DNA from 3 places in the Mesorhizobium sp. M0870 genome. Region 3 is predicted to be linked to each of the others. Evidence: predicted binding sites of a transcription regulator. Region 3 holds the regulator's gene; each other region holds the start of a gene.
The links. The regulator LexA, encoded in region 3, represses DNA repair genes until DNA is damaged. The targets are predictions, from matches to a motif close to TGTTCNNNNTGTGTTCNG.
Positions count from the first base shown of each region.

Region 1 (7,865 bases), on a different contig from region 3:
TTTCTGTCGTCGTTGCAGGGCGCGCTTGGCGGCGTTCTCGGCGAGAAGGCCGGCGCGCTGATCAACGGCATCGCCGCGCTCAAGGCATCCGGGCTCGACATGGCGCAGATCCAGAAGGCCGGCGCGACGCTGATCCAGCAGGCCGAAGCCGCCGCCGGCCCCGACCTGACCAACAAGGTGCTCGGCTCGGTGCCCAGCCTGAAGGGCCATCTGGGGATTGGCTGATCGACAACGGGCCGATCGGAAGATTTGCCGCCTCATCGCCCAGTCGGGCACTTCTCCCCGTCACTATACGGGGAAAAGATACCGGCACAGATGAGGGGGCTGCGTGACCTCTGAAAGATCGCGTCCCCCTGTCGCCTACTTCGGCAGCGCGTAGGCCATAACATAATCCCCGGGCTTGGTGCCGACCGAACCGTGGCCGCCGGCGACGATGACCACGAACTGGCGGCCGTCGGCGACCGTATAGGTCATCGGCGTCGATTGCCCGCCGGCCGGCAGCCGCGCCTCCCACAGCTGCTTGCCCGATGTCAGGTCATAGGCGCGCAGATAGTCGTCGACCGCGGCCCCCAGGAAGGCGACGCCGCCAGCGGTGATCATCGGCCCGCCAATGCCCGGCACCCCGACTTTCAGCGGCAGCGGCAGCGGCGTCATATCGTAGACGGTGCCGTTGCGGTGCTTGTAGGCGATCTTGCCGGTCCTGAGATCGGCGCCGGCGACATAGCCCCAGGGCGGCGCCTGGCAAGGAATGCCGAGCGGCGACAGGAACGGCCCCATCACCACCGCATAGGGCGCGCCCTCGTTGCGGTTCAGCCCCTGCTCGCTGCCGCGCCCTTCGTCCGGCGGCGGCACCTGATCGCGCGGGATCAACTGCGACTTGAACGCCAGATAGGTCGGCATGCCGAACAGCACCTGCCGGACCGGATCGACGGCGACGCCGCCCCAGTTGAAGGTGCCGAAATTGCCGGGGTAGATCAGCGAGCCCTGGACGGAAGGCGGCGTATAGCGTCCCTCATAGCGCAGGCCCTGGAATTCGATCCGGCAGGCCAACTGGTCGAACATGGTTAGGCCCCACATGTCGGCGCCGGTGAGCGGCTTCGGCATGAAGGTGAGATCGGAGACCGGCTGCGTCGGCGATGTGTGGTCGCCTTCGACCGCGCCGCCCGGCGCCGGCACTTCGTTGACCGCAATGACCGGCTCGCCGGTGCGGCGGTCGAGCACATAGAGGTCGCCCTGCTTGGTCGGTCCGACCAGCGCCGGCACCACCGTGCCGTCGGGTTTGGTGATGTCGATCAGGCTCGGCTGTGCCGGTACGTCCATGTCCCAGAGATCGTGGTGCACGGTCTGCCGCACCCAGCGCACCTGCCCGGTGTTGAGGTCGAGCGCGGTGATCGACGACGAGAACTTCTCGACATTGGCGCTGCGCCCGGCGCCGAGCTGATCCGGCGTCTGGTTGCCGAGCGGCACGTAGAGCAGGCCGAGCTTCTCGTCGGCGCTCGGCGTCGACCACATGTTGGGCGAGTTGGCGGTATAAGTTTGGCCCGCCGGCAGCGGCGTCGTCTGGTCCGGATTGCCGGAATCCCAGTTCCACACCAGCGCGCCGGTGGCAGCGTCGTAGGCGCGGATGACGCCGGACGGCTCCTGCGTCGAGTAATTGTCGTTGACCGCGCCGCCGACGATGATCTTGCCGCCTGATATCAGCGGCGCCGAGGTCGAGTAATAATAGCCCGACTTCGGATAGGGCATGTTGGTCAGAAGGTTCAGCGTGCCGCCCTCGGCAAAAGCCGGGCAGACCTGCCCGTTGGCGGCGTCGAGCGCGATCAGCCGCGCGTCCGAGGTCGGCAGGTAGACGCGGGTCGCACAGGGCTGCCCGGCGGCGCCGGCGGCATCGGCGTAATAGGCCACGCCGCGGCAGGTCTGGTGCTGGCGGTCCTTGTCGAGCTTGACCTTGGGATCGAAGCGCCATTTCTCCTTGCCGCTCGCGGCATCGATGGCGATGGCGAAATTATGCGGTGTGCAGATGTAGAGCGTGTCGCCAATCTTCAGCGGCGTCACCTGATAGGTGGTCTCGCCGACGTCGTCCGGACCCTTCACGTCGCCGGTCTGGTAGGTCCACGCCGGCTGCAGCTTGGCCACATTGTCCGGTGTGATCTGGTCGAGCGGCGAATAGCGCTGGCCGAACTGCGTACGTCCGTAATAGTGCCACTCGCCGGCCGGCACATCATTGCCAAGATTGGCGTTGGCGACCACCTTGTCGGTGCCGAGTTCGCCGGCAATGTCCTTCGGATCTGAAGTCATCGAAGAACCGGCGACGGCCAGCGAGGCCAGCACGGCCAGGATCAGCGGCGCGCGTGCGTCAGGGCCGACAAGACCCCGCCTCGCCCACGGCGTCAGCAGCCACAAAGCGAGAAGCACGATGATGCCGCCGCGCGGTCCAAGTTCCCACCAGTCGAAGCCGGTTTCCCAGACCGCCCAGGCCAACGTGCCGAGCACGATCACCGCGTAGAGCCACAGTGCGGTGGACCGGCGCCGGTAGAGCAGCCAGGCGGCGATCAGGAAGGCAAGGCCGGCAACGACATAGTACCAGCTGCCGCCCAGCATCGCCAGGCGGATGCCGCCGCCGCCGAGTGCCAGGCCGATGAGGAAAAGAATGAGGGAGGTGATGGTGACAGCCAAGATGATACTCCTTCGACTGTTGCGCTTCGCGGCGCGGCCATGGCAACCCGGCATTGCGTCGCTGCCCGAAGCACAACTTTCTCCTGACGGTCCCGCCTGTCAAGCACGGGCCTCAAGCGCAGGCGGTAATGGTCCATCGCAATTGGAATAACATCGACCGCGGTGGGAGCGCGGGGCAGCAATCGGGCACTTTAGCGGAACAAAACGTAGACAGTTCTGGTCTTTCCCCACCGAATCACTACATTCGGGGCGATGTCCGGCTTTTCCGAAGACATGCCCTTTTTCGACGAACCCAATGCGCGGCCCACGGCCCCGTCGGGCATCGCCGCGCGCGCCATGGCTGCCCGCAGCGGACACAACAACGCGCCCGACTATCTCAAGGGGCTGAACCCCGAGCAGAGGCTGGCGGTGGAAACCACCGAAGGTCCGGTTCTGGTGCTGGCCGGAGCCGGCACCGGCAAGACCCGCGTGCTCACCACCCGCATCGCTCACATCCTCGCCACCGGCAAGGCGTTCCCGTCGCAGATCCTCGCGGTAACCTTCACCAACAAAGCCGCGCGCGAGATGAAGATCCGCATCGGCGTGCTGATCGGCGAAGGCAATGTCGAGGGCATGCCATGGCTCGGCACCTTCCACTCGATTGGCGTCAAGCTGCTTCGCCGCCATGCCGAACTCGCCGGTTTGCGCTCCGACTTCACCATCCTCGACACCGACGACGTCGTGCGGCTGATCAAGCAGCTGATCCAGGCCGAAGGGCTCGACGACAAGCGCTGGCCGGCCAAGCAGTTCGCCCAGATGATCGATGGCTGGAAGAACAAGGGGCAAGGTCCGGCCGACATCGCCGAGGGCGACGCGCGCGCCTTCGCCAACGGCAAGGGCCGCGAACTCTACAAGGCCTATCAGGAGCGGCTGAAGACGCTGAACGCCTGCGATTTCGGCGACCTCCTGTGCCACCCGATCCGCATCTTCCGCGCCAATCCGGACGTGCTGAAGGAATACCACAAGCGCTTCAAATACATCCTCGTCGACGAGTACCAGGACACCAACACCGCCCAGTACATGTGGCTGCGGCTTTTGGCGCAGAGGCCGGATGCCGGGCGCAAGCCTTCGGCGACTAATCTCCAATCGGCCGAAGGCCGCAAGGACGACCGTCCGTCCGAGCCGTTGCGAGGCCCCCGCGGAGGGCCCGCGCCGGCAGGCGCGGAACAGCCCGTGAGCGTGAATATATGCTGCGTCGGCGACGACGACCAATCCATCTATGGCTGGCGCGGCGCCGAGGTCGACAACATCCTGCGCTTCGACAAGGATTTTCCCGGCGCCACCATCATCCGGCTGGAGCGCAACTACCGCTCGACCGCGCACATACTGGGGGCCGCCTCCCACCTCATAGCCCACAATGAGGGCCGCTTCGGCAAGACGCTGTTCACCGACCGCAACGATCCCGAGGACGGCAAGGTGCATGTCCACGCCGCCTGGGATTCCGAGGAGGAAGCCCGCGCCGTCGGCGAGACGATCGAGACCTACCAGCGGCAAAAGCACAATCTCAACGACATGGCGATCCTGGTACGCGCCTCCTTCCAGATGCGCGAGTTTGAGGACCGCTTCGTCACGCTCGGCCTCAACTACCGCGTCATCGGCGGTCCGCGCTTCTATGAACGCATGGAGATCCGCGATGCGCTGGCCTTCTTCCGCGTGGTGGCGCAAGGCGCCGACGACCTCGCCTTCGAGCGCATCGTCAATGTGCCCAAGCGCGGCCTTGGTGAAGCCACCATCCGCCAGATCCACGACACGGCCCGCGCGCTGCGCATCCCAATGCTGGAAGCCGCCGCCAAGCTGGCCGAAAGCGACGAGTTGAAGCCGAAGCCCCGCGCCGCCTTGCGCGAAGTCGCGGCCAATTTCGAACGCTGGCAGAAGGCGCTGGAAACCACGCCGCACACCGAACTCGCCGAGACCATTCTCGAAGAGAGCGGCTACACCGACATGTGGAAGAACGACCGCTCGGTCGAAGCGCCCGGCCGGCTGGAGAACCTGAAAGAGCTGATCCGCTCGATGGAGGAGTATGAATCGCTGCGCTCCTTCCTCGAGCATGTCGCATTGGTCATGGACGCTGAGCAGAACGCCGGGCTCGACGCCGTCTCGATCATGACGCTGCATTCGGCCAAGGGCCTCGAATTCGAGACCGTCTTCCTGCCCGGCTGGGAAGAAGGCCTGTTCCCGCATCAGCGCGCGCTGGACGAAGGCGGCCGCTCCGGACTGGAGGAAGAGCGCCGGCTCGCCTATGTCGGCCTGACCCGCGCCAAGAAGAACCTGCATCTGTGGTTCGTCTCCAACCGCCGCATCCACGGCCTGTGGCAGTCGACCATCCCGTCGCGCTTTCTCGACGAACTGCCGGAAGCCCATGTCGAGGTCGCCGAAAGCGGCAACAGCTACGGCGGCTACGGCAATTCCTACGGCGGCGGTTCTTTTGCCTCCGGCCGTGGCGGCCAGGGGGCAGGACGGCAGAACCCCTATGGCGCCTCGCGCTTCGACAATGTCGGCGCCGACACCGAAAAATCCGGCGCCTTCTCCAACACCTATGCGACGCCGGGCTGGCAGCGCGCCCAGGCCAACCGCACCGAGGCGACCGACCGCAACTGGGGCTCGCGCTCCGGCCACCAGGTCGAGCGCATCGGCTATGGCGAAACCGACTCCGGCTACGGCGCCGGCCGCACCTCGGTCAAAGGCCGCACCATCGACGGCGAACTGGTCGCCAAATCCGTCTCCGACACGCCATCCGCCTTCAACATCGGCGACCGCGTCTTCCACCAGAAATTCGGCAACGGCAACATTTCCGCGATCGAAGGCAACAAGCTGACCATCGACTTCGACAAGGCCGGCCAGAAGCGCGTGCTGGACGGGTTCGTCGCGGCGGTGTGAGCGCCCGCTTGCCCTACAAGCGACCATTCTCTGGCGGAAGCCCCACCTTCGTCATCCACGGGCGGAGCAGGAGCGAAGCGACGTCGCGGAGACCCGAGGATCCATGCCGAGACCTTCGCCCAGAAATGCAGCGGAGCAGAATTCCACAACCGGAGCGGTACTTTTAAGTCGCGGCATGGATCCTCGGGTCTGCGCCGCGTCGCTACGCTCCTTGCTTCGCCCGTGGATGACGAAATGATGGGCGTCCGCGCAAGGCATGCGGTCCGCCAACGAAACAGCCCCTCACCGATACCGCGCCTGGTTCCACTTATGCCCCAGCAGTGACAGGATGATGATCAGGCCGTTGAAGAACTGGACGTAAAAGCCGCTCAGGCCTGCCGCCACGACACCGGTCTGGATGAACGACACGGTGACGGCGCCGATGGCGCCGCCGACCACGGTGCCGATGCCGCCCCAGGTCGGCGTGCCGCCGACGAACACCGAGGCCAGCACCGGCAGGAGATAGCCGTCGCCGGCGGTCGGCCACCAGGTGAAATTGATCATCACCGAGAAGGTGCCGGCGATCGCAGCACCAATGCCGACGAAGACGAACACTTTCACCCGCACGCGCTTGACGTCGATGCCCATCTGCTGGGCGCTGTCGGGGTTGTCGCCGACCACCCTCACCTGCGCGCCGAAGCGATGGCGGTTATAGAGCATCGCCGACAGCACGACGAAACCGATGGCCCAGAAGATCTGCACCGGAATGCCCAGCAGCTGGCTTGAGAAGATCGTGTAGGCCCAGCTGTCGCTGAGGCTGGTCAGCGCCATCGACTTGCCTTCGTTGATGATCTGGATCAGGCCGCGCAGCAGGAAATTCATGCCGAGCGTGGCGATCAGTGAAGACAGCCCGCCATAGACCACCAGCGAGCCTACCAGGAAGCCGAGCAGCATGCCGGTGACGAGCGCCGCGGCGATGCCGAGAAACGGATCGTAGCCGGCCTGCACGACCAGCGCGAAGACCCATGAGGCAAAACCCATCGTCGCCGGAAACGACAGGTCGATCTCGCCGCAGGTGACGACGAACACCAGCGGCACCACCACGAACAGCGCCACCGGCAGCGTCGTCAGCACCGAGCGGTAGAGATACCAGGTGGTGAAGACGGTCGGGTTCGCGATCATGAACACCGCCATCATGACGATGAACACGGCGAGCGTGCCGAGCGCGGCACGGTTGTCGAGGATGAAGCCGCGCATCCAGTGATCGGATGGGTGTTTCCACTCTTTCTGGGCACTGGGGCGGGGAATGCCGGCGGACGGCTCGTGCAGATCGGGCTCCATGGTCTTGCTCATCGTGCTCTCTGCTCCGCGTCGCCGGCATCGTGCAGCCCGGCCAATCCGCCGGGATGCGCGACCTCTTCCATGAAGTTGATGAGATCTTCGGCCGACTTGACCTCGCTGCGGTCGGTCGTCAGTGCGACCTTGCCGCGGTCGAGCACGACGAAGCGGTCGGCGATGTCGAAGACATGATGGATGTTGTGGCCGATGAACAGGATCGAGCGGCCGCTCGCCCGCACCTGGCGCACGAAATGGAACACCTTGGCGGTTTCGGTCAGCGACAGCGCCGTCGTCGGCTCGTCGAGGACGATCAGCTCGGCCTGCTTGTAGATGGCGCGGGCGATCGCCACGCCCTGGCGTTCGCCGCCCGACAGCTGGCCGACGATCGACTGCGGCGTGAACACTTTCGAGGTGAAGCCGATCTCGCGCATCAGCCGGCTTGCCTCCTCGATCTCCTTGTTGACCCTGAGAAAGCCCATGAAGCCGGTCAGCTCGCGGCCCATGAAGATGTTGCGAACGATGGTCTGCTGCACGGCCAGCGCCCGGTCCTGGAACACCGTCTCGATGCCGGCCTCGCGCGAACGCGCCGTACTCCACCCGGTCACCGGCTTGCCGCGCACGAGGATTTCGCCGCTGGTCGGCTTGACCACGCCGGACAGGATCTTGATCAGCGTCGACTTGCCGGCGCCATTGTCGCCGAGCAGGCCGACGACCTCACCGCGGTCGACGCTGAGATTGACCCCGCCCAGTGCATAGACCTGGCCATAGGACTTGCTGATGTCGCGCAGTTCGATGAGGCGTTCTGCCATCGGATCCTCGCTTTGATTGTCTCGTGCCGGCTTCGTCGCCAGCGGTCCCGCCGGCCGGGGCCATAGATACCGGCCGGCGGCTTGGGAGGTCAGCGCAACGCCAGCTTGGCGAGCTCGGCGACGATCTCGTAATTTTCGGGCGTGACG
Region 1 covers NZ_JAMYOI010000022.1:86,880-94,744, reverse strand. Annotated here, with positions in the region: gene NKH97_RS23850 (hypothetical protein) at 1-225, shown strand, start outside; gene NKH97_RS23845 (glucose/quinate/shikimate family membrane-bound PQQ-dependent dehydrogenase) at 361-2,676, opposite strand; gene NKH97_RS23840 (ATP-dependent helicase) at 2,929-5,592, shown strand; gene NKH97_RS23835 (ABC transporter permease) at 5,875-6,924, opposite strand; gene NKH97_RS23830 (ATP-binding cassette domain-containing protein) at 6,921-7,718, opposite strand; gene NKH97_RS23825 (substrate-binding domain-containing protein) at 7,808-7,865, opposite strand, start outside.
Region 1: a site for LexA is predicted at 2,872-2,889, ahead of NKH97_RS23840 (ATP-dependent helicase). Genes of this name have one in related genera too.

Region 2 (7,865 bases), on a different contig from region 3:
GCGGCTGGAGCTGAGTGCAGAGCAGCCGCTGATCTTTGATGTGGCGCGCAGCCTATCGAAGAGCCATTGCGCAGGGGATTCGCGCCATGCATCCTCGTCATCATGGCGGGCACGATGTCGCACCTTTCTAATTGATTGATTTTATTGCCTAAAATACATGGCAATGAACTTCCGCCCGTGGCTTGACGGGCGCAAACCCTCTAACTATGTTGCCGGCGACTTTAGAAGCGGACGGACGGTGACGGTCTGACCGGGCAGGGGGTTGCGATGGCCGACAAGAATGGGCCAGACGGAACCGGAAAAACCGGCCGCGGCAATCGGCATGAACCCGATATCCGCGACGACGATCTTGAGCGCCGCCGCCGTGACCTTGAAGCTTCGCTTGCGACAAGGCGGCCGGGCCGGCTCGAGGGGAAAGACGACGCGAAAGCGGGCAGTGTGGCCGGTTATGGTCAGGCGCTCAAACTCTCCAGCGAGTTTATCGCCGGGGTGGTGGTGGGTGCCGGCATCGGCTGGATCATCGACCGTCTGGCGGGGACATCGCCATGGGGTCTGATCGTGTTTCTGCTGCTTGGTTTTGGCGCCGGAGTGCTCAATGTGATGCGTTCCGCCGGCGTTGTGGCAGAATTTGGACAGGGCGATAAATCGCGCCGTGACCAAGACGACAAGAAATGACCGCGCTTCATGTGCGGTAATGGTAACGAGGCCGTACGCGGCATTGACGGGGTTTGAACGTGGCAGCTGACAAGGTCGATCCGATCCACCAGTTCCATATCAACAAGCTGATTCCGATCGACATCGGCGGCTATGACCTGTCTTTCACCAATTCGGCGCTGTTCATGGTCGCAACCGTGATCGTCGCGGCTGGATTCCTGTTTCTCACGACGTCGAGCCGCAGCCTGGTTCCCGGGCGGCTTCAGTCGGTCTCCGAGATGGCCTACGAGTTCGTCGGCAACATGTTGCGCGATGCCGCCGGCACGCAAGGCATGAAGTTCTTCCCTCTCGTGTTCTCGCTGTTCATGTTCGTGCTCGTCGCCAATCTGCTTGGCCTGTTCCCGTATTTCTTCACCGTCACCAGCCACATCATCGTCACCTTCGGCCTTGCCGTGCTGGTGATCGCAACCGTGGTCGTCTACGGCTTCATGAAGCATGGTTTTGGCTTCCTGAAACTGTTCGTGCCGCATGGCGTGCCGGTCTTCCTGCTGCCACTGGTGGTGCTGATCGAAGTGATCTCCTTCGTGTCGCGCCCGGTCAGCCTCTCGGTTCGTCTGTTCGCCAACATGCTCGCCGGCCACATCACGCTGAAGGTGTTCTCCGGCTTCGTGGTCAGCCTGAGCGCGCTCGGCGCGGTCGGCGTCGCCGGCTCTATCCTGCCTCTGGCGATGGCGGTGGCGCTGACGGCACTGGAACTGCTGGTCGCCTTCCTGCAGGCCTACGTCTTTGCCGTGTTGACCTGCATGTATCTCAACGACGCCCTGCACCCCGGGCATTAGGTCCAAAAGTTTCCGGCCCAGGAATTTCCAACATTGGCGCCGGATGGAATCGCAACGGAATTTTAGATCCAAAGGAGTTGAACAAATGGACGCAGAAGCAGCAAAGTACATCGGCGCCGGCATCGCTTGCCTGGGCATGGGTGGCGCGGGCATTGGCCTCGGCAACATCTTCGGCAGCTACCTGGCGGGCGCTCTGCGCAACCCGTCGGCTGCCGATGGCCAGTTCGGCCGCCTGATCTTCGGCTTCGCCGTGACCGAAGCTCTGGGCATCTTCTCGCTTCTCATCGCGCTTCTGGCCCTGTTCGGCTGAGCACTCGGGAAGATTGGACAGGCCGGCCGCGCAAGCGGCGGGCCTGAATTTCGGGGATAGTCCATGTTCGTGACATCTGCCTTTGCGCAAGAGTCCGCGCCATCAGCCGATACCAGCCACGCTGCGACGGAAGGCGAAACGCATTCCGGCACCAGCGTGCCTGCTGAAGCGCATGGCACGTTTCCGCCATTCGATCCGGCGACGTTCCCGTCGCAGCTTCTGTGGCTGGCGATCACCTTCGGGCTGTTCTATCTCTTCCTGAAGCGGGTGGTGATGCCGCGCGTCGGCGGCATCATCGATGTCCGCAACGATCGCATCACGCAGGACCTTGATCAGGCGGCCAAGTTGAAGGGCGAGGCCGACGCCGCCGTTGCTGCCTACGAGCAGGAACTGGCGGAAGCCAAGACCAAGGCCAACGCGATCGGCCAGCAGGCCAACGACGCGGCCAAGGCCGAGGCCGACACCGCGCGCAAGAAGGTCGAGGCCGCGCTCGACGCCAAGCTTGGCGAAGCCGAAGCCCGCATTTCTTCCATCAAGGCCAATGCCATGAAGGAAGTCGGCAGCATCGCCGAGGATACCGCTTCGGCGATCGTCGAAGCCCTGGTTGGCGGCAAGGCCAGCAAGGCCGAGATCGCGGCCGCGGTCAAATCCGTGGCCCGGTGAGGAGCGCATCATGGATTACACATCTCTCGCGACGCTCTGGGCCACGGTTGCCCTGGTCATCTTCCTGGGCATTGCCGTCTACATCAAGGTGCCTCGCCTGATCGCCAAGGCGCTCGACGCCCGCGCCGCCAGGATCAGCAATGAACTGGACGAAGCACGCCGACTGCGCGAGGAGGCCCAGCAACTGCTTGGCCAGTATCAGCGCAAGCGCAAGGAAGCCGAGCAGGAGGCCGCCGACATCGTCGCCGCCGCCAAGCGCGAAGCCGATATGCTTGCCGCCGAGGCGCACAAGAAAACCGAGGACTATGTTGTCAGGCGCACCGCGCTTGCCGAACAGAAGATCGGCCAGGCCGAGCGTGACGCCATCAGCGAAGTCCGCGCCAGCGCCGTCGACATCGCCGTAGAGGCAGCGCGCGCGCTGCTTGCCGGCAAGATCGACGCCAAGGCCGGTGCCGATCTGTTCAAGGCATCGCTCGCGGACGTGAAGTCGAAGCTGAACTGAGCCCTCACAGCCCCCATACAATTAAAGCCGCCCGGGCAACCTGGCGGCTTTTTTGCTTGGAGAGTGCGTGAGACGCCGAAGCGGCCAATCTCCCCACAACAAGGGGGAGATTGGCTTGTCGCCGCCGCCGTTGTTCAATCCAGCCCAGCAAAGCTCTCTTCTTCAACCACTTCAGCGCCACCCAGCCTGAACGGCGAAAACGATACGCGATGCAGCCGCGCCACCGGGCCATGCGCTTCGATCGCGGTGCGATGGCGAAGCGTGGCGTAGCCCATATGGACTTCGAACCCGTAGCGGTCGTGGTGGTTGCCGCATCCGCACATCATGCGGTCCCGCATCACCTTGGCGACGATCGAGGCGGCAGCGATCGATTGCGAACGCTGGTCGCCCTTGATCAGCGCGCGCCCCGCGCAAGGCAGGCCCGGCGGCACGTCGCGTCCATCGGCAAGGGCGAGCTTCGGTCGGACCGACAGCCCTACCAGGGCGCGGCGCATGGCTTCCAAGCTTGCCTTGAGGATGTTGCTGCCGTCGATGCCCTCGGCGCTGATGGAGGCCATTGAGACCGCCTGCGCAGAGCCGAGAATTCGAAGGAACAAGGCTTCACGCTGCAAATGGCTGAGGCGTTTGGAATCGTCGAGGCCGTCGGGAATGTTGGCGGGATCGAGCACCACGGCCGCAGCGACCACCGGCCCGGCCAAGGGGCCACGGCCGGCCTCGTCCATCCCGGCAACCGGCCACAGGCCCTCCGCCATCGCCTTCGTCTCGAAGGAGAAGTCGGGCTTCTCGATGATATCAAAGAGAGGCGGAGAATCAGAACGCGCGCGAGCCATGTTGCGGCGAGGTTCGCATCGGCTCTGATTCTCCGCAAGTCCCTCCGGGTCGGGTGGGGCGCCGGACCGGGAGGGCACCGTCTGCAGGCCGGGGCAGGCCGGACGGGATTCTGGTGCCGCGACGGATCAAACCACCGCGACGAATTGTCTCTCAAAGCAGCGTCAGCTGCACCTGGTCTTTCCCGGCGGCAACGAACTGGTCGGTCCGCAGCGTGCGCCGTTCGGCATTGAGGCCGAGCCGCTTGGCTGTGATCTCGAAGCGCCGGCCGATCTGCCAGGCATAGGGACCGGCGCCCTTCATGCGTTTGCCCCATTCCGAATCGTAGTCCTTGCCGTCACGCATCGAGCGGATCAGCGACATCACATGGCGGTAGCGGTCGGGATAATGGCGCAGCAGCCAATCCTTGAAGATCGGGCTGACCTCCAGCGGCAGGCGCAGGATCACGTAGCCCGCTTCGCGCGCGCCGGCCGCACGTGCGGAATCGAGGATGCGTTCCATCTCCGGATCGGTCAGGCCCGGAATGATTGGAGCCACCATGACCGACGCCGGAATGCCGGCATCCGAAAGCTGCCGGATCGCTTCCAGCCGCTTGGTCGGTGTCGACGCGCGCGGCTCCATGGTGCGCGCCAGCATACGGTCGAGCGTCGTCACCGACAGCGCCACCTTGGCGAGCCCGCGCTCGGCCATGCGAGATAGGATATCGATATCGCGCGTCACCAGAGCGGACTTTGTCACGATGCCGACCGGATGGCCGCGCGCTTCCAGCACTTCGAGGATTTCGCGCATGATCCGGTATTGCTTCTCGATCGGCTGGTAAGGGTCGGTGTTGGTGCCGATGGCGATGGTGCGCGGCTGGTAGCTGTCCTTCGAAAGCTCCTTGTCGAGCAAGCGCGCCGCATCAGGCTTGGCGAACAACTTCGATTCGAAATCCAGACCCGGCGACAGGCCCATGAACGCGTGCGTCGGGCGGGCAAAGCAATAGACGCAGCCATGCTCGCAGCCGCGATAGGGGTTGATGGAACGGTCGAAGGAGATGTCGGGCGATTCGTTGCGGGTGATGATGGTGCGCGGCTTCTCTACCTGCACTTCGGTCTTGAAGGGCGGCAGTTCTTCCAGCGAATTCCAGCCATCGTCGAACACGTGCCGGCTGACCGGCTCGAACCGGCCGGAGGGATTGATGCCTGCTGACCTGCCGCGGTTGCGGTCCGGACGGACACGCATGCCACTCTGCTCGACCATCGCGTTGGCCATCTCGGCTCTTCCTGCTCCGAAAGCTGCAATGTCGGCGCGCACGATCTGTTCCATTTTCGCCCGCTCCCAGGGACTGTCGATGTTGTGTCGAATCGCTCTGCTCATGAAACTATTCCTATTTCGCTGAGAAGAACAAAGCAAGAACTTTCTATGGTGCGATGCAAAACTGGCGCTGTCGGGCGCTTTCCGCTATTCGGCTAAGGATGCTCAGTGTTGTCATCGAAACCCGCAATGACGAGGAGGGCCTCGCCCGCACGCTCGCCTCGCTGATTGGCGGCGCGGTAGAAGGCGTGGTGCGTGAAGTCATCGTCTGCGATACAGGCTCTACCGACCAGACGCATCATGTGGCCGAGCATGCCGGCTGTCAGTACGTGACGGGCGGTGTCGCTGCCGGCATCCGCCAGGCCAAGGGGGATTGGTTGCTGCTCCTGGAGCCGGGCGCGCGGCTGGTGGAGGGCTGGATCGATGAAGTTGTCGCCCATACGGCCAGGCAGACCATGGCGGCACGGTTTTCGCGCACGCGAGCCAGTCGCACGCCATTCCTGGCCCGGGTCTTTTCGGGAAACCGCGCCTTGGCCGACGGATTGCTGATCAGCAAGCGTCAGGCGGCGGCCGCGGCAAAGAGCGCCAGCAGTGCCGAGGCCATCGCCCGCGGCCTCGCGACGAAGCGGCTCGACGCTGAGATTTGGATGGCGCCGGCCAAGCAGGAGCGCCGCCCCTCGACGTGATTTTTTGCAGTTGCTCAGGTCATTGTGCATTGCACAAAATTTGACGCGGGGTTATCTTCCGTTCAAGCGGGAATTGGGTTTGGGTCATGCCGAGAGGCGAGCACCGATGCGGCATCGGTGGTGCTCTCATAGCCGAGGACCCAATGAAGCTTTCAACCCCCGACACATCCGGCGCGGCCAGTCTCGAGGCCATTGCGCGCAACGGCAGCCTGCTGCGGCGCATCGCCGTGCGTATTCCAACCTATCTGACGGACCTGCGTGAGAACCCTGCCTGGCTGCCGATGTTCGTGTTGGCGCGCACCATGCCCGGACGCCGCATGCATTGGCTCGGCGCAAAGCGCGCCCGCCCGGTCGCCAATGCCGGGGATACGATGTTTGCCGGTGTCGAACGGGGAGCGGTCGTCGATGCGTTGCGCTCCGACGGGCTGTTCTCAGGCCTGGTCCTGCCGCCTGATATCCATGAAGAGATCGCCGACTTCGCCGGGCGCACGCCTTGCTTCGGCAATTTCGACCGCCGTCTCGAATTCATGCCGGGGGAACATGCCGAGGCCGAGAAACGCCTTGGCCGCTCGCTGCTTAGCGGGCATTTTTTCGAGCGCATCCTCGACTGCCCGGCGGCGCTTGCCATCCAGCGCGATCCGCTGCTTCTGGATATTGCCGCGCACTATCTCGGCGGCCAGGCGAAACTGATCACGACGCGGGTCTGGTGGAGTTTTCCCACAGGTGCCGCTTCGGATGCCGACAAGAACCTCGCCTCGCTCGGCAAGTATCATTTTGACCTCGACGACTGGCGCATGCTGAAATTCTTCTTCTACCTCAAGCCGGTCGACGCCGACACCGGTCCGCATGTCTATGTCAGGGGCAGCCACAAGCGCCGCAGCCTAAAGCATCAGCTTACCCTTCTGGTCGGCCATCCCGCGCAACAGGTTCTGGATGTCTATGGCGAGCAGAGCCCGGTGACGCTGACCGGCGAGGCCGGTCTCGGCTTCGTCGAGGACCCCTTTGGCTTTCATATGGGCACCATGCCGGCACGCACGCCGCGACTGATGATGGAAGTCGGCTTCGGCGTATCGCCGCCGTCGCGCCGACGGTTTCATGGCGAGCCGGTCATCCGCTGAGAGCTGCCTATCCGAAGCTCATCTCGACAGGCGTCCAGTGAGCGCGGCGCCTGGCTTGGCGCTGTGCCCGGCTTTCGGCATCGAAGTCGACACGAGCCGGCTCCTGATTGAACCGCTCTCGGTCGTCCAGGGCGTTGATGATGACGATCGCCCTTGCGTCATCCTCTCCGGCGATTGCGGCGACATAGACGCCGCAATCCCGGCAGATCAAATAGTCGGCCGTCCTCAGCCCGAACTGATATTTTCGCAATCGCGCCTCATCCTTGACCGAGATGGTCAGTCTGCCGTCCGGATCGGCAATGGCGCGCGAACCATGTCTGACACAGAACGAGCATTGGCAGGCGCGAACTTCGATTTGCGATGGGTCGAGTTCGGTTGAAAATGCAAGGCGTATGTTGCCGCAATGGCATCCGCCGGTATGCGTGGTCATGGTTCTGCCTTGTCGTGATGGCGATGATCGCCTTCAGGCAAGGTACTTTTCCGAGGTTCGGTTTGGAATGGTGTTTCGAAGGCACCGGTGCTGTTCTGCCTGCAAAAGCGGCGTTGAACCGACGCTTTGCCTGGCTTTTACAAAGCCGATTTGCCGCGCCGTAAATGCTCGTCCAGGCGCGGCATGATCTCGACGAAGTTGCACGGCATGTGCCGGTAGTCGAGCTGCGCTTTCAGGATGCCGTCCCACGCGTCCTTGCAGGCGCCTGGCGAACCCGGCAGCACGAAGACGAAGGTGGCGTTGACGACGCCGCCGGTCGCCCGACTCTGGATCGTCGAGGTGCCGATCTTGTCGTAGGAAATCCGGTGGAACACTTCCGAAAAGCCATCCATGCGCTTTTCGAAGATCGGCTCCAGCGCGTCCGGCGTCACGTCACGGCCTGTGAAGCCGGTGCCGCCGGTGGTGATGACGACATCGATATTCTTGTCCTGTGACCACGCCAGAACCGTGTCGCGGATTTTCTCGCGGTCGTCGGTGAC
Region 2 covers NZ_JAMYOI010000001.1:347,264-355,128, reverse strand. Annotated here, with positions in the region: gene NKH97_RS01720 (cell wall hydrolase) at 1-14, shown strand, start outside; gene NKH97_RS01715 (AtpZ/AtpI family protein) at 268-675, shown strand; gene NKH97_RS01710 (F0F1 ATP synthase subunit A) at 735-1,493, shown strand; gene NKH97_RS01705 (F0F1 ATP synthase subunit C) at 1,579-1,803, shown strand; gene NKH97_RS01700 (F0F1 ATP synthase subunit B) at 1,867-2,466, shown strand; gene NKH97_RS01695 (F0F1 ATP synthase subunit B) at 2,477-2,968, shown strand; gene rnhB (ribonuclease HII) at 3,103-3,798, opposite strand; gene NKH97_RS01685 (PA0069 family radical SAM protein) at 3,950-5,104, opposite strand; gene NKH97_RS01680 (glycosyltransferase) at 5,254-5,778, shown strand; gene NKH97_RS01675 (hypothetical protein) at 5,922-6,896, shown strand; gene NKH97_RS01670 (GFA family protein) at 6,904-7,326, opposite strand; gene moaB (molybdenum cofactor biosynthesis protein B) at 7,464-7,865, opposite strand, start outside.
Region 2: a site for LexA is predicted at 5,179-5,196, ahead of NKH97_RS01685 (PA0069 family radical SAM protein). Genes of this name have one in related genera too.

Region 3 (7,865 bases):
GTGCGGTCAACACCGGCCGCGACGATGTCGCCCTGCTCGGCTTCACCTCGGGCACGACAGGCGTTCCGAAGGCGACGATGCATTTCCACCGCGACCTCCTGATCATTGCCGACGCCTATGCACGCGAAATCCTGGAGGTGACGGCGGACGACATCTTCGTCGGCTCGCCGCCGCTGGCCTTCACCTTCGGCCTTGGCGGGCTCGCTATCTTTCCCCTGCGCTTCGGTGCGGCGGCGACGCTGCTGGAGCAGGCGACGCCACCCAACATGATCCACATCATCGAGACCTACAAAGCGACGATCTCCTTCACCGCGCCGACTGCCTACCGCGCCATGCTGAAGGCCATGGATGAAGGTGCCGACCTGTCGTCGCTGCGCGTTGCAGTTTCGGCCGGCGAAACCTTGCCCGCTCCGGTTTTCGAAGAGTGGACGAAAAAGACCGGCAAGCCGATCCTCGACGGCATCGGCGCCACCGAAATGCTGCACATATTCATCTCCAACCGTTTTGGCGACATGAAGCCTGCGTCGACCGGCAAGCCGGTGGGCGGCTACGAGGCGCGCATCCTCGACGACGAGATGCGCGAGGTGCCGCGCGGCACGACCGGCAGGCTGGCGGTGCGTGGCCCGACCGGCTGCCGCTACTTGGCCGATGACAGGCAGAAGGAATATGTGCGCGACGGCTGGAACATCACCGGCGACACCTTCACGCAGGACGAAGACGGCTTCTTCCATTTCGCCGCGCGCTCCGACGACATGATCGTCAGCGCCGGCTACAACATCGCCGGACCCGAGGTCGAGGCAGCACTGTTATCGCATCCGGATGTCGCCGAATGCGCGGTGATCGGTGCAGAGGACGCCGAACGCGGCCAGATCGTCGAGGCGCATGTCGTGCTGGTGCAGGGCGTCGCGCCCGACGCCCTCACCACCAAGCGCCTGCAGGACCATGTCAAGGCAACGATCGCGCCCTATAAATATCCGCGATCGGTAAAATTCATCGCCGCTCTGCCCAAGACCCAGACCGGCAAGATCCAGCGCTTCCGGCTGCGCACGGAGAAAATCAATTGAGCGAGCCATACGATCCGGCGTCCGAAGGCGCCCAGATGTCGTTCAAGGAGCGCATGTCCTACAGCGACTATCTGCACCTGGAGAAAGTGCTGGAGGCCCAGACGCCGCTGTCATCGGCGCATGACGAGATGCTGTTCATCATACAGCATCAGACCTCCGAGCTCTGGATGAAGCTCGCTCTGCACGAGATCGGCGCCGCGATCCGCTCGATCCGCGCCGACCGGCTCGAGCCGAGCTTCAAGATGCTGTCGCGCGTTGCGCGCATCTTCGAGCAGCTGAACAATGCCTGGGATGTGCTGCGGACGATGACGCCCAGCGAATACACCGAGTTCCGCGACGCGCTCGGCCAGTCCTCGGGTTTCCAGTCCTGGCAGTATCGCGCCATCGAGTTCATGGCCGGCAACCGAAACCTGGCAATGCTCGGGCCGCACAAGCACCGGCCCGACCTGAGCGGAAAGCTGGAAGCGATCCTGGCCGAGCCGTCGCTCTATGACGAGGCACTGCTGCTTTTGGCGCGCAACGGATTCGACATCGGTGCCGATGCCAGGCGCACGGACTGGCGTGAGACGCGAACCGAGAATGAAGAAGTGCTGGTCGCCTGGCAGACCATCTACCGCGATCCGCAGCGCTACTGGATGTTCTACGAACTGGCCGAGAAGCTGGTCGACTTCGAGGATTATTTCCGCCGCTGGCGCTTCAATCACGTCACCACGGTTGAGCGCATCATCGGCCTGAAACGCGGCACCGGCGGCACGTCGGGTGCTTCGTATCTGAAGAAAATGCTCGAGGTCGTGCTGTTTCCGGAGCTGTGGACGGTCCGCACCCGGCTCTGACATCATCGAAATGAGAACAGGCTCACCGAAGGGACGCTCTGTGGCCGAAAACCTTTCGCGAACAACTGGGGACTGACCGACCATGAGTGGAACTCCTGATCTCGCCGCAGTCGAAGCGATGGATGCCACGGATCCGCTGCGTGCCATGCGCGACCATTTCATTCTGCCGGAGGGGGTGATCTATCTCGACGGCAATTCACTGGGGGCAGCATCTCATGCCGTTTTCGGCGAGCTGCAGCAGGCGGCGACCCAGGAATGGGCCCAGGATCTCATCCGGGCCTGGAACACGGCCGGATGGTTCGAGATGCCGATCGAACTCGGCGACCAGCTCGGACGCCTGATAGGGGCCTCGGCCGGTCAGACCGTTGTCTGCGACACGACATCGACCAACATCTACAAGGTGCTGCACGCGGCGATGGAGATGCGGCCCGGCCGGTCGGCCATCGTCGCCGAAGGTGACAGTTTTCCCACCGACCTGTACATCGCCGAAGGCGTGGCCTCGACCCGGGATGGCGTCCTGCTGCGCCTCGCGGGTGTCGACGCGCCGACCATCGAAGAGCTGATCGACGAAAACGTGGCGGTGGTGCTGGTCAACCACGTCAATTACAAATCGGGTGAACTGCGCGACATGGCGGCGCTGACGCGCAAAGCTCATGCGGCCGGAGCGCTGATCGTCTGGGATCTTTGCCACACCGCCGGCGCCCTGCCCGTCGAGCTCGATCACGCAAATGCCGATTTCGCTATCGGCTGCACCTACAAGTACCTTAACGGCGGTCCGGGCGCGCCGGCCTTCATCTATGCCGCACAGCGCCACCACGGCGATATCAGCCAGCCGCTTAGCGGCTGGTGGGGTCATGCTCGGCCCTTTGCCTTCGAACGGGGTTATGTTGCCGGCACCGGCATCCGCCGTTTTCTGTGCGGCACGCAACCGGTCCTGTCGATGCGGGCGCTCAAAGGCGCGCTTGCCATCTGGAGCGACGTCGACATGGCGGCATTGCGGAAGAAGAGCGTCGCACTGACAGAACTGTTCATCCAACTCGTCGAAGCCAAGTGCGGCGCCTACGGTCTCACGCTGGAGACCACCCGCGACACGACCAGGCGTGGCAGCCAGGTGTCGTTCCTTCACGACCACGGCTATCAAATCATGCGGGCGCTGATCGAGCGCGGGGTGATCGGTGACTTCCGCGCGCCATCGACCATCCGTTTCGGCTTCACGCCGCTGTATGTCGGCTACAAGGATGTGTGGCTGGCGGTTGAGGTGCTGGAGGATATTCTGCGCACGGGCGCATGGAAGGACCAGCGTTTCGCGGTCAAGGAAGCCGTTACCTGACGCAACGATCCCCGCGATCCACCGCCGCCGCCCTCACTGCCTGGCAGATGACGGAGGGCTGAATTTCCAGCCACAAATGCCAACAGACGTTGGCGTTTTGGCTCCGTTTCGTTCACGGCAAACGAACGTCCCGAAGATTCATATCGTCCTTTGTGGAGGTTGCCAGATTGATAATGCCAATCCTTGGGTCGAGGATGAGCCACAGGTCATTAACCATAATAATTTCAATGTGAGCAGGCGCATCGCCGTGCCTGGCGCTTGTTGATCGCGACCCGCTGGCAAGCGCCAAATAATTTCAGCAGCCTTAACAAATTCATTAAACTTTAAACGGTTGCAGAACACAACTGGAACAGATAGGGTTTGTTCTGGGTTTGTTTTTCGATTCTGGTTTCAGGTAACCTGGGGGCCGCCATGCTGACGCGCAAGCAACATGAACTGCTGATGTTCATCCATGAACGCCTGAAGGAGAGCGGCATTCCGCCATCCTTCGACGAGATGAAGGAGGCACTCGACCTTGCCTCCAAATCCGGGATCCATCGGCTGATCACGGCCCTCGAGGAGCGCGGCTTCATTCGCCGGCTGCCCAACCGGGCACGCGCGCTGGAAGTGCTGCGGTTGCCGGACTCGATCGCGCCCGGCCTCAACGCGGCAAAGAAGTTCTCGCCAAGCGTCATCCAGGGCAGTCTCGGTCAGGGTGGTGCTCTTGGCCGGCAGATCAAGCCGGCGCCTTCGCGGATGCCCTCGCCTGGCAATGACGACGATGCGGTTTCCGCCGTGTCGATCCCGGTGATGGGCCGCATCGCCGCCGGCGTGCCGATCGATGCCATCCAGCATCAGACGCATTCGATCTCGGTGCCGCCGGATATGATCATGGGCGGCGCCCACTATGCGCTGGAGGTCAAGGGTGACTCGATGATCGAGGCCGGCATCTTCGATGGCGACACCGTCATCATCCGCAACGCCGACACCGCCCAGCCAGGCGAGATCATCGTGGCGCTGGTCGACGAAGAGGAAGCGACGCTGAAGCGGTTCCGCCGCAAGGGCGCTTCGATTGCTCTCGAAGCCGCCAATCCAGCCTACGAGACACGGATTTTCGGACCGGACAGGGTCAAGGTGCAAGGCAAGCTCGTCGGCCTGATCCGCCGCTACTGAGACGGTGAGTTGACCACTGGCTTCTCGGGTTTCTTGAAGGGTGCCAGCCCCCTCGCCTCGCGCGAGTATTTGCGTTGCGCGTGCCAGGGCCGATATGGGCTCTCCACCGCGAAGCTGATCGTCGCCGGCGCAGTCGCCGATTGGCGATCGAAGAAGACCGCGGCACTGCCTTTGCGAGCCAGTTGCCGCTTGGTGATGACGAGAACCAGCGGGTTGTGGCAGGCGTCATACGCGGTGGCGTCATTGATGACGATCAGCTCGGCGAAGCCGCAGGCTTTCCAGGTGTCCTTGCGGTCCTCGACATAGGCAATGATCGCACCGGACATGTGCCTGGCCACGCAAACGTCTGAGGAGCAATAAAACGGCGATCCCAGCGGCAGATCAACGGCATCCGCGACATCGAATTGCCCATCGCTGTTGTCGAACACCTCTGGCACGACGATGATTTCTGATGTCAGGGCGCGTTTCCAGTTGTCGACGGTGAATTCGTTCGGCCGTTCCCGGCTGACGGCAAGCTCACCGCCACCGATCGGCAACGCCACCAGCCGGGCGTCTTCCGAGATCAGCACATCCGGCGTGCGCGTATCCGAGACGGTCAGCAGGCCTGCCAGTGCGAATGGCAGAGCAGCGAGCCGCAGCCAGGTTGTCGCCATCGTCGCGATGACCAAAGCAATTGCCACCAACAGGACCGACTGTTGCGAAATCAGCCCGACCCCGTCGACAGGCGAACGCTCGGAGATCCAGCCGGATATGGCGATCATCATCGTCAGGCCCTTACCCATCAGGTAGAGAGCTGGCCAATCCAATCCGAAAGGCATCAGCAGCGCGCTGGCGACGGCCAGGAACATGACGACGGTGACGATCGGCATAACCGCGAGATTGGCAAACAGGCTAAGCGGCGAGACACGCTGAAAATGCCAGATAGCAAACAGCGTCGTGGCGCTTCCGGCGATGATCGAGGTCATGGCAAGGCCGGTTGCCGCCAGCAGGAATTTTCGCGTCAGGAAACCTGGCATGGATCGCTTTGGCGGCGGCGGTCTTGCTTTTCCCGCCCGGTGATCCGCCCAGCCGGCATAGGCGCCGACTAGAGCCGCGGTCGCGGCGAACGACATCTGAAAACTCGGGCCGACCACCTCATGCGGCGACACCACGATGACGGCGATCGCCGAGATCGCCAGATTGCGCATGGTGAGTGCTGCTCGATCGAACAGCACGGCAATCAGCATCACCGCCAGCATGATGAAGCTGCGCTCGGCGGCAACGACGACTCCCGAGATGATGAGATAGGCCGCGATCGAGAACAGTGCGGCGGCGGCGGCATACTTCTTGACCGGGCGACGCGCGGAAAAGTCGGGAAACAAGGCGAAGGCGCCGCGCAGCAAACCCATGATGGTGCCTGCGACCAGCGCCATGTGCAGTCCCGAAATGGAGATGATGTGGTAGATGCCGGTACGTCGCATCGCCTCATTGATGTCATCGGGAATGCCGGCGCGCACGCCGACGATCAGCGCCGCGGCGATCTCGCCTTCGGCGCCGCCGACGCTCGCCCTGATATGGTCGGCGATGCCTTCGCGGGCATTTTCCACGCTAGAGGAAATTCGGGCCGGCAGCGGCATGTCGCCGTCATCGTTGACGACAAGCTTTGGATTGCCGAGAAAGAACCCGCTGCCACCGATGCCGGCAAAGTAGCTGTCGAAGGAGAAGTCATAGCTGTCCGGCCGCACCGGCCCGGTCGGCGGCAAGAGCTTGGCATATCCGGTGATGAGGGAGCCGGCGGTCACGTCAGCCGGGATCTTGCGTGCCGAAAGCCGCACCCGTTCCGGCGCATAGCGCAGTTTCGGTCTTGCGGTCGATGTCACGTCGATGGTCAGCCGGATACGGCCGGTTTCCATCCGGTCGAGCGAGACGACGCGGCCGGTGACTTGCGTCGAAATTTCCGAGCCCAACATTTGTGTGCCCGCACGCCACGTCTCGACCTTGGCAGCAAGCAGTCCTAGGGCGCACAAAAGTGCCGCCATGAAACACAGATGGGTCTTTGGCCATGAGCGCGAGACCAGCGCACAGATCCCCGTCAGAATAACAACCGCGACAGGTCTCGCAAAGTCGGGTTCAGCCGTCAGCGAAAAATAGCCGATCGCTCCGATCGCCAGGCAGACCGGCACCAGCAGGAAGGCCACGCCCCGGTCGAGTTCCAGGCTCGCCGCCGTGTTCACGCTGTGGCGCAGGCGAGGCAGTGATGTCAGGCTGATTTGCCGGCGCACGCGAACGATCCTGCCGGTTTCGGCAACAGGAACAGAGGCGGCGACATCCGCTTGTAACGGCGCTTGGCCGGGATCCGGCAGGAGGGGCGACGGCAATGGCAGAGGCGCAAAGAGGGACCGTTCGCTGACGCCGATGGCAGCGTCCTCGCCCTGATCCGAGCCCCAGCCTCGTCCAGCCATCGGGTCTGCCCCTTGCGCCCTCGACACCCTATGCTACATGAACGCCGGGCGCGCGAAAGTCCGCGCAACCGCACCCGCTTCAGATGGTTTCCGAGAGTTCCATGTCCGACAAGGTCGTCACCCGTTTTGCCCCCTCGCCCACCGGCTATCTGCACATAGGCGGCGCGCGCACGGCGCTGTTCAACTGGCTGTATGCAAAGCACACTGGCGGCACGATGCTGCTGCGCATCGAAGACACCGACCGTGAACGCTCCAATGAAGCCGCGACGGCTGCCATCCTCGACGGGCTTTCCTGGCTTGGCCTGAGCTGGGACGGCGAGCCGGTGTCACAGTTCGAGCGTGCGCCGCGCCACCGCGAGGTGGCCGAGGAGCTCGTGCGCATGGGCATGGCCTATTATTGCTATGCCACGCCAGCCGAACTGGAGGCCATGCGCGAGGCTGCCAGAGCCAAGGGGCTGCCGCCCCGCTATGACGGCCGCTGGCGCGACCGCGACCCCTCTGAGGCGCCCGCAGGCGTCAAGGGCGCCATCCGCATCAAGGCGCCGACCGAAGGCGAGACCATCGTCCATGACCGTGTCCAGGGCGAGGTGCGCTTTCCCAACAAAGATCTCGATGACTTCATCATCCTGCGTTCTGACGGCAATCCCACTTACATGCATGCCGTCGTCGTCGACGATCATGACATGGCCGTCACCCACATCATTCGTGGCGATGATCATCTGACCAATGCCGCCCGCCAGACCGTCATCTACAACGCCATGGGCTGGGACGTGCCGTCCATGTCGCATATCCCGCTGATCCACGGCTCCGATGGCGCCAAGCTGTCGAAGCGGCATGGCGCGCTTGGCGTCGAGGCCTATCGCGCCATGGGCTACCTGCCGGAGGCGCTGCTCAACTACTTGGCGCGCCTCGGCTGGAGCCATGGCGACGACGAGATCATGTCGATCAAGGATATGATCTCGTGGTTCGATATCGGCGACGTCAACAAGGGCGCGGCGCGCTTCGACTTCGCCAAACTGGAAGCGATCAACGGCGCGCATATGCG
Region 3 covers NZ_JAMYOI010000012.1:93,022-100,886, reverse strand. Annotated here, with positions in the region: gene NKH97_RS16610 (AMP-binding protein) at 1-1,064, shown strand, start outside; gene kynA (tryptophan 2,3-dioxygenase) at 1,061-1,897, shown strand; gene kynU (kynureninase) at 1,980-3,227, shown strand; gene lexA (transcriptional repressor LexA) at 3,639-4,379, shown strand; gene NKH97_RS16590 (ComEC/Rec2 family competence protein) at 4,373-6,820, opposite strand; gene gltX (glutamate--tRNA ligase) at 6,922-7,865, shown strand, end outside.